One region of the Sphingomonas floccifaciens genome, then DNA from elsewhere that is predicted to be linked to it. Evidence: predicted binding sites of a transcription regulator. Region 1 holds the regulator's gene; the other holds the start of a gene.
The links. Region 1 encodes LexA, which represses DNA repair genes until DNA is damaged. Its sites were predicted from a motif close to GTTCCNCNCTTGTTCT; they were not measured.

Region 1 (4,839 bases):
CCTTTCTGGTGGCTGTGTGGCAAGGCTTTGGCGCTGCTGCTCTGGATCGCCCGCACCACAGCGGACGCGCCCGGCGCGGTCGCGGCGTTGCCGATGATGCCCCGCGGTGCCTTTGGTTTGATGGTCGGCGGCGGGATCTGGGTGTTGTTGTGGCGGACGCCGGTGCGCTGGGTCGGCGTGGCGCCCGTTTTGGCGGGGGCGGGGTGGGCTTTGGCAACCCCCGCGCCCGATCTGATCGTGACCGGCGACGGGCGGCATCTGGCGGTTCGGATGGATGACGCGCAGTTGGCGGTCTTGCGAGAACGGGCCGGAGATTATGTCCGCGATCTTCTGGCAGAAGGCGGCGGCGCGGATGGCGAACTTCCGGCGATCGACGACATGCGGCAGGCGCGGTGCAATGCCGATCTCTGCCTGGCACGGATCACGCGAGGTGGGCGAACGTGGCGGGTGCTGGCGACGCGCAGTAGTTATCACCTGGATATCGCAGACCTCACGGCGGCCTGCAGGCGGGCCGATGTCGTAGTCAGCGAACGACGCCTGCCGCGGACGTGCCGGCCGAGATGGCTCAAACTGGACGGTGTGACTTTGCGCACGTCAGGCGGCGTCGCGGTGAGCTTTGCGCCACTGCTGGTGCGTCGGGTGGCCGATGATCATGGATCGCATCCCTGGGTTCGTCCGCCCGCCGTAATGCCGCCGAGGGGGCGTGAAAACGACCAGCCTAGGCCCGGCCCGCACGGAAAAACGGTGCGCTGATCTCCAATCGGTCGGGTAGGCCCGTCGGACCTCCACCCGATCCGCTCGCCCTGAGCGAGGACGCCGCATGTCTTGGGCAAGGTCATAGGGGGCAGGAGACTCAGGTGCTTCGACTTCGCTCAGCACGAACGGAGAAGGATTGAGTCATTGGAATGTTTTCCAGCCAGATCGACCCATCCTGCCTTTCGGCGAAGACCGGCACCGCGGCAGCCCAAGCGCCGCCGCCCGCCGACGCTTCGGCCTCCGCCGGAGCCCGGTTGTGCTTCACCTTAGTTGATTGGCCTCAAACCATTCAAAACTCCAAGCGGCCGCCGGCCAAGTGGAGTCTTTGGCCACGCCTCCCACCAGCCCGGCAGCGGTTAGGGCCGGTCCTGTCCCGGTTACGGCGACGCTCCAAAGTGCTCGCCTCCTGCAATCAAGGCCGCCGATAGCCGTTGCCAGCTTTCGCGCGACCATCTCGCCCGACACACCGAAGCTCCCGATCCGTCCCATTTCGAGACGGGTCAGGGCCTATTCTCAATAGCGACGCAGTAACCCGGCCAGCTTGCCCTGCACGCGAACCTGTCGCGCGCTGTAGCGCTGCGGATCATAGGAGCGGTTGGCCGGGTCGAGTCGGACCATGCTGCCTTCGCGGTAGAAGGTCTTCAGCGTCGCCTCGTTCTCGTCGATCAGCGCGACGACGATGTCGCCGTCGCGCGCGGTCTCGGTGCGGCGGATCAGCGCATAGTCGCCGTCGAGAATGCCCTTCTCGACCATCGAGTCGCCCGACACTTCCAGCGCGTAGTGCTCGCCCGACCCGAGCAGCGCGGCGGGGACGGGCAGCATCGTCGCCCCTTCCATCGCCTCGATCGGAACGCCCGCGGCGATGCGGCCGTGGAGCGGGATTTCGATCACGTCGTTCGCCGGCGCGGGTGGCGTCTTGCCCGCGAATGTTGACGAAGTTGAGGGCTGCGGCGCGGGCTTGGCAGCCTTCGCATCGGCCCGCTCCGGCATCTTCAGCACTTCGAGTGCGCGGGCACGGTTCGGCAGGCGGCGCAGGAAGCCGCGTTCCTCCAGAGCCGAGATCAGGCGATGCACGCCCGACTTCGACTTGAGGTCGAGCGCCTCCTTCATCTCCTCGAACGAGGGCGACACGCCGCTCTCGTTCAGGGAATCGTTGATGAAGCAGATGAGTTCGTGCTGCTTCTTGGTGAGCATGAGGGCCTCCGTCCCGGAACAGACGACGAACGTATGCGGTTTGTTCCCGGGCCTGTCAAGCGATCATCAGGATTTCCGCCGAGTCGCCGAATCGGGCGGCGGTGGCGTGCGGCGGCCGGACGATCAGGCAGGTCGACCGCGCCAGCGTCCGGAGCATCGAGCTGTCCTGGATGGTCGAGGCGAATGCGGCGCCATCGCGAAGTTCGGCGCGCAGATAGTCGGTGCGCTCGCCGTTCGCCGGCAAATCCTCTCCCAGTTTTGCGGTGAGCGTTGGCGGGGAGGGATCGGCCGCGCCGGCGAGGTGTCGAACGAGCGGCTTCACGAACAGTTCGGCGGTGACGAAGGCCGAGACCGGATTGCCCGGCAGGCCCATGACGACCGCCCGTCCCAGCCGCCCGGCCATCATCGGCTTGCCGGGACGTAGCGCTATCCGCCAGAAATCGATCGTTGCGCCAGCGGCTTCGAGCGCAGGACGGACGAGGTCGTGATCGCCGACCGACGCGCCGCCCGTCGTCACCAGCACATCGGCATCGACGGCACGGAACGCCGCCTCAAGTGCGTCGGCGCGGTCGGGCAGGATGCCGAGATCGAGGATGTCGACGCCCAGCGGGGCGAGCATCGCGGCAAGCATGACGCCGTTTGATTCCGGCAGTTGCCCGGCATCGAGAGACTGGCCGGCAGGCACCAGCTCATCCCCCGTCGCGGCGATCGCGACCCGGACACGGGCGTGGACGGGCAGGGTCGCGTGCCCCCCGATCGCCGCGACGGCGAGCCTGGCGGGCGTGATCGCGGCACCCGCGGGGATCAGAACGTCACCGTCGGCGAAATCCAGACCGCGGCGGCGGACGTTCCGGCCGGGGTGGGCGGGTCCTTCGCCGGAAAGGTGAATGATGTCGCCCTCCGCGCGGGCTTCCTCCTGCACCAGCACGCAGTCGGCCCCCGCCGGCATCGTCGCGCCGGTGAAGATGCGTACGCTCTCGCCTGCGCCGACCGCGCCGGTAAAGGGGCGACCGGCCGCGCTTTCGCCGATCAGGCGTAGCGGGCGGCCGAGATCGGCATGGCGGATCGCATAGCCATCCATCGCCGACAGATCGCTCGCCGGTTGCGTGCGGCGCGCACGGATGTCGGCGGCGGCATAGCGATGCGCCGCTTCGGCCAGTGCGACATGCTCGATCGCGAGCGGCGTGCCGAGCGCGAGGACGCGGGCCTGGGCCTCGGCGACGGGAAGCAGGGGCATGGCGTCAGGCGTCCGCCGCGAACCAGTCGCCCGACTTGCCGCCGGTCTTTTCCAGCAGCCGGACGTGGTCGATGACCATCCCCTTATCGATCGCCTTCGCCATGTCGTAGAGCGTGAGCAGTGCGACGGTGGCGGCGGTCAGCGCCTCCATCTCGACCCCGGTCTGGCCGGCGGTGGCGCAGGTCGCGGTGACGGTGATGCCGGTGTCGTCGAGGTCGAGGTCGATCGACGCCTTCGTCAGCGGGAGCGGGTGGCAGAGCGGGATCAGGTCCGACGTGCGCTTCGCAGCCATGATGCCGGCGATGCGCGCGGTGGCGAGGACGTCGCCCTTCTTGTTGCTGCCGTCGCGGATGGCCGCGATCGCCTTCGCCGACATGATGATGCGACCGCGTGCGACGGCGCGGCGCTGGGTCGCGGGCTTCGCGCCGACGTCGACCATGTGCGCGGCGCCGGTAGAGTCGAGGTGGGTGAGGTCGTTCATTCCCTCTCCCCGTGGGAGAGGGAGGGAGCCGGCGCAGCCGGCGGAAGGGTGAGGGCGGGGGTAGGCGTCATCGCTACCCTCACCCTCCCACGCCTTCGGCGCGGGCTCCTCCCTCTCCCGCGGGGAGAGGGGAAAGCAGTGCGCGCGTCGCGGCTTCGACATCCGCCTGGCGCATAAGGGACTCGCCGACCAGGAAGCAGCGGATGTCGTGTTCGGCCATCGCGTCGAGCTCGGCGCGGGTGGTGAGGCCGCTTTCCGCGACAAAGGTGCAGCCCTCCGGCGCGCGGCCGACGAGTTCGTAGGTGCGCGCAAAATCGACCGTGAAGTCCTTGAGATTTCGGTTATTCACCCCGATCAATCGCGACTTCAGCGCCAGCGCCCGGTCGAGTTCGTCGGCGTCGTGGACCTCGACCAGCACGTCCATGCCCAGGCCGATCGCGGCATCTTCGATCTCTGCCATCGCGCCGTCGTCGAGTGCGGCGACGATGATCAGGATCGCGTCGGCGCCGATCGTCCGCGCCTCGATCACCTGCCAGGGGTCGACCATGAAGTCCTTGCGGATCACCGGCAGGCGGCAGGCGGCGCGGGCGGCGATCAGATAGTCTTCGTGGCCCAGGAAATAGGGCGCATCGGTCAGCACCGACAGACAGGCGGCGCCGCCCGCCTCATAGGCGCGGGCATGCGCCGGGGGATCGAAGTCCTCGCGGATCAGACCCTTGGACGGCGACGCCTTCTTGATCTCGGCGATCAGGCCATAGCCGGTCGCCGCCTTCGCATCGAGCGCGCGGCGGAAACCACGGGGCGGGGTCTGGGCCAGTGCGAGGGCCGACAGGTCGGCGAGCGATGTCGCGCGGCGGCGTGTCGCCACCTCGTCGCGCTTCGTCGCCAGGATGGTATCGAGCATCGTCGTCATGCGTAGGCGATCCAGGAATCGAGCAGCGCGTTCGCGCGGCCGGCGTCGAGCGCTTCGGCGGCGAGCGCGGCGCCTTCGGTGAGGTCGGGGGCGGCCTGCGCAATGACCAGCGCGGCGGCGGCGTTGAGCAGGACGGCGTCGCGGTAGGGGCCGTGCTCGCCGGTCAGCAGGCGGCGGAGGGCGAGCGCGTTATATGCGGGGTCGCCGCCCCGGATGGCGGAGAGCGGGCCGCGAGGGAGGCCGGCGTCCTCCGGCACG
Region 2 (4,839 bases), on a different contig from region 1:
GCCAGATAGACGAAGCGATCCGCCCCTATCCCGCCGGTCAGCAGGTCGGCACCCTGACCGCCGTACAGCATGTCGTCGCCGGCCCCGCCGTTCAGCGCATTGTCCGCCGCATTGCCCCACAGGCTGTTGTTCAGCGCATTGCCGGTCAGGCCGACCGCATCGCTGCCGGTGATGCGTCCGTTTTCGATATAGGGTTGCAGCAGGTAGCCGACGGACGTGCGCACTTCATCGATCCCGCCGTTCGCGGTTTCGATCGCCCGGTCGCCAAGCGAATCAATGACGTAGATGTCATCACCGTCACCGCCGAACATGATGTCCGCGCCCGTGCCGCCGTCCAGCGTGTCCGCGCCATCGCCACCGACCAGCACATCGTCACCCGCGCCGCCCGACAGGCTGTGCGCCGCCGCCGACAGCGCGATCAGCGTATCGGCATTCGCGGTCCCGGTCTGCGTCGTGCCGGGCAGCACGCTCGTCACGTCGCCCGAACCGATGCCGCCTCTCACGGTGATCGCAACGTCACCGCCCGCGGTACGCGCGGTGACGATCGTGTCGCTGCCGCTCGCCGTCAGCGCAAAGCCCGTGGGTGCCAGCGCCGACAGGTCCAGCACGTCGCGCCCGGCTTCGAAGTCGGTGATCGTCGCCGTGCCAGCCACGACAAAGCGATCCGCGCCCGCGCCGCCGGTCAGTTGGTCGCCATTGCCGCCGAACAGCACGTCGTCGCCGTCGCCGCCGCTCAGCGTATCGATGCCCGCACCGCCGCGCAGCACGTCGTTGCCGGCCCCACCCGAGACGCGCGTGCCGATCGTCCCGCGGCTGCCGTCATACAGGTCGACACCCGCGCCCAGGTCGATCGCCCCGGTGATCGTGCCGTCGTTGCGGATCAGATCGGAATCCCTGCCCATGCTGAATCCGCCGACCCATGTCGCCGACGCGGCATTCAGCACGCTCATGATATTCTTGTCGGTCAGCCAATCGCCCTGGACATAGGCGGTGTTCCAGAAGCCGATCGAACCCGAATAGCCGTCGACCGACCAGACCGCATAGTCGGCGACGACCCGCCCGCTGTTGGTGATCGTCCCGCCGGCCAGCACATTGCTCGAATTGGTGAAGATGCGGAACGCGACCGACCGCATGCCGTTCGCGGTCGCCTCTGCCGCGATCGTCCCGCTGTTGACGATCGACAGGTCGAACGAGGCCCCATAGACCGCCGTCGCCGACAGGCCGTTCGCCTCGGCGGTGCTGGCGCTCGATGCGAAGATCGTGCCTGAATTGGTCAGCACCGTCACCGGCGCCGGACGCGATCCGATGCCGTACGCCAGGCCCTGCTGCGCGACGACATAGACCGTGCCGTCGTTGACGACCGTCCGCCCTTCGATCCCGATGACAAGCGGCGGGTTGGCACCGCTGCCGTTCGACGTGACCTGAACCACGCCGCGATTGATCACCGGCTGCGTCAGATTTCCCCCCAGCGGCGATCCGACGATGCCGGTGCTGCCGCCGGGTCCGAAGCCCGACGTCACCGCGACCCGCCCTTCGTTGACGAAGCCCGCGCGAAATATCGCGGTCGTCACGCCGACCATATAGTCGCCTGTACTCGACGACGCCGAAATCTCGCCGCGGTTCGTCACGGTGACGAGCGAGGGCGTCGATCCATTGACGATATCCCCCACCGCCACCGCTGTCGGCGGCGCGCTCGACCCGGTGCGGATCAGGCGCGTCGACGCATCGATCGTCGCGCTCGTCAAAAAGGCGAAGGCGGCATCGCTCTGGTCGACCGACACGCCCGCCACATCGAGGCCGGCGATCTGCACCACCACCGTCTCGGTCCGCAGCACGCCGCCCGACTCATAGGTGTAGGTGAAGCGGTCGAACGCCGTCTCGTTCGCCCCGATCAGCCGCGTGTCGGGGTCCGCGCCATCCAGCAGATAGCTGAAACTGCCGTCCGCATTGATCGTCAGCCGACCATAGGTGCCGGTAACCGCCGCGCCGACGCCGCTCGCGGATTGTCCGGCGATCGCCACGCCGACCAGCCGGTCCCCGCGTGCGACGGTGCCGGTGACGGTGGTGGGCCGGCCGCCCGCGTCCTCCGTGGTGTTGATGGTCGTGGGCATGGTACGCGCTCCCGGAGATACACTGGCCGTATCGACTGAATGTCCGACCCTAAGCCCCTGTTGAAGCCGGGTTCTGCACCGCGCGCAACCCCGACTCGTGGTGAATGCGCTTTACTTGCCGGACATGCGACCGATCCCCATGTCACGCGTTGGCCCGGCTGACCCGGCTTGCCTCATCCGAACAAATCTGGAACAGAAACGGTCCATGAGCCTCACGCACATTTCCGTCCGCGGCGCCCGCGAGCATAACCTCAAGGACGTCAGCATCGACATCCCGCGCGATACGCTGACCGTCATCACCGGCCTGTCGGGGTCGGGCAAGTCCAGCCTCGCGTTCGACACCATCTATGCCGAGGGGCAGCGCCGCTACGTCGAATCGCTGTCGGCCTATGCCCGCCAGTTCCTCGAACTGATGCAGAAGCCCGACGTCGACCATATCGAGGGCCTGTCGCCCGCCATCTCGATCGAACAGAAGACGACCTCGCGCAACCCGCGCTCGACGGTCGCGACGGTCACCGAGATCTACGACTATATGCGCCTGCTGTGGGCGCGCGTCGGCGTCCCCTATTCGCCCGCCACCGGCCTGCCGATCAGCGCGCAGACGGTCAGCCAGATGGTCGACCGCGTTATGGCGCTGCCCGAGGGCACGCGGCTCTACCTGCTCGCCCCCGTCGTGCGCGGCCGCAAGGGCGAGTATCGCAAGGAACTCGCCGAGTGGCAGAAGGCGGGATTCAGCCGCGTCCGCATCGACGGCGAACTCCACAACATCGACGAAGCCCCCGCGCTCGACAAGAAGTTCAAGCACGACATCGAGGTGGTCGTCGACCGCATCGTCGTGAACCCCGACCAGGCCACGCGCCTGGCGGAAAGCTTCGAGACGGCGCTGAAGCTGGCGGACGGCCTCGCCTATGCCGACCTCGTCGACGGCGTCGTGCCCGGCCGCGAGAACGAGGCCGCCAATGCCGGCGCGATGAAGAACGCCGGCGTTCCCGCCAACCGCATCGTCTTCTCCGAGAAGTTCGCCTGCCCGGTCAGCGGCTTCACCATTCCCGAGATCGAGCCCCGCCTCTTCTCGTTCAACGCGCCGCAGGGCGCCTGCCCGGCCTGCGACGGCCTGGGCGAGAAGCTGGTGTTCGACGAAGACCTCGTCGTCCCCAACCATAGCCTCAGCATCAAGAAGGGCGCCGTCGTCCCCTGGGCGAAGTCCAACCCGCCCTCCCCCTATTACATGCAGGTGCTGGGCAGCCTGGCGAAGGCCTTCACCTTCAGCCTCGACACCGCCTGGGGCGACCTTACGCCCGAGCAGCAGGACATCATCCTCCACGGCACCCGCGGCAAGCCGGTCACGCTGACCTTCATCGACGGCAAGAAGTCCTATGACGTCAAGAAGCCGTTCGAGGGCGTCATCGGCAACCTCCAGCGCCGCATGCTCTCCACGGAAAGCGCATGGATGCGCGAGGAACTGGCGAAATACCAGTCGAGCCGCCCGTGCGAGACCTGCCACGGCGCCCGCCTGAAGCCCGAGGCGCGCGCGGTGAAGATCGCCGGCGAGGACATCAGCCACGCCACCCGCATGTCGGTCGTCGACGCGCTCGCCTGGTTCACCGCGATGCCGGAGACGCTCAATCCCCAGCAGCGCGCCATCGCCGAGCGCATCCTGAAGGAAATCCTCGAGCGGCTGGGCTTCCTCAACAACGTCGGGCTCGACTACCTCAACCTCGACCGCACGTCCGGCACGCTGTCGGGCGGCGAGAGCCAGCGCATCCGCCTGGCGTCGCAGATCGGCTCGGGCCTGTCGGGCGTGCTCTACGTGCTCGACGAACCGTCGATCGGCCTGCACCAGCGCGACAACGACATGCTGCTCGCGACGCTCCGGCGCCTCCGCGACCTCGGCAACACCGTCATCGTCGTCGAACATGACGAAGACGCGATCCGCATGGCCGATTACGTCATCGACATGGGGCCGGGCGCGGGCGTCCACGGCGGTGAGATCGTCGCCAAGGGCACGCTGAAGCAGATCCTGAAGGCGAAGGGCAGCGTCACCGCCGACTATCTGAACGGCACCCGCGAAGTCCCCGTGCCGGCCAAGCGCCGCAAGGGCAACGGCAAGAAACTGACCGTCCAGAACGCGACCGCCAACAATCTGAAGGGCGTGACCGCGTCGATCCCGCTCGGCACCTTCACCTGCATCACCGGCGTCAGCGGCTCGGGCAAGTCGAGCTTCACCATTGACACCCTCTACGCCGCCGCCGCGCGCGAGCTGAACGGCGCGCGCATCCTCAGCGGCAAGCACGACAAGATCAACGGGCTCCAGCACCTCGACAAGGTCATCGACATCGACCAGTCGCCGATCGGCCGCACTCCGCGATCGAACCCGGCGACCTACACCGGCGCCTTCACCCAGATCCGCGACTGGTTCGCGGGGCTCCCCGAGGCACAGGCCCGCGGCTACAAGCCCGGCCGCTTCAGCTTCAACGTCAAGGGCGGCCGCTGCGAAGCGTGCCAAGGCGACGGCGTGCTCAAGATCGAGATGCACTTCCTCCCCGACGTCTACGTCACCTGCGACGTCTGCCACGGCGCCCGCTACAACCGCGAGACGCTGGAGGTGAAGCACAAGGGCAAGAGCATCGCCGAAGTGCTCGACATGACCGTCGAGGACGCGGTCGAGTTCTTCAAGGCCGTACCCCCCATCCGCGACAAGATGGCGATGCTCGCCGAAGTCGGCCTC

Region 2: uvrA (excinuclease ABC subunit UvrA) is a predicted target of LexA. The motif match lies at 2,290-2,305, and genes of this name have one in related genera.

The regions. Positions count from the first base shown of each region.
Region 1 covers NZ_JBHUFC010000006.1:350,803-355,641, reverse strand. The annotation lists gene ACFSC3_RS15285 (ComEC/Rec2 family competence protein) at 1-753, shown strand, start outside; gene lexA (transcriptional repressor LexA) at 1,270-1,950, opposite strand; gene ACFSC3_RS15275 (molybdopterin molybdotransferase MoeA) at 2,006-3,187, opposite strand; gene moaC (cyclic pyranopterin monophosphate synthase MoaC) at 3,192-3,668, opposite strand; gene trpC (indole-3-glycerol phosphate synthase TrpC) at 3,748-4,581, opposite strand; gene trpD (anthranilate phosphoribosyltransferase) at 4,578-4,839, opposite strand, start outside.
Region 2 covers NZ_JBHUFC010000002.1:135,516-140,354, reverse strand. The annotation lists gene ACFSC3_RS03515 (beta strand repeat-containing protein) at 1-2,111, opposite strand, end outside; gene uvrA (excinuclease ABC subunit UvrA) at 2,317-4,839, shown strand, end outside.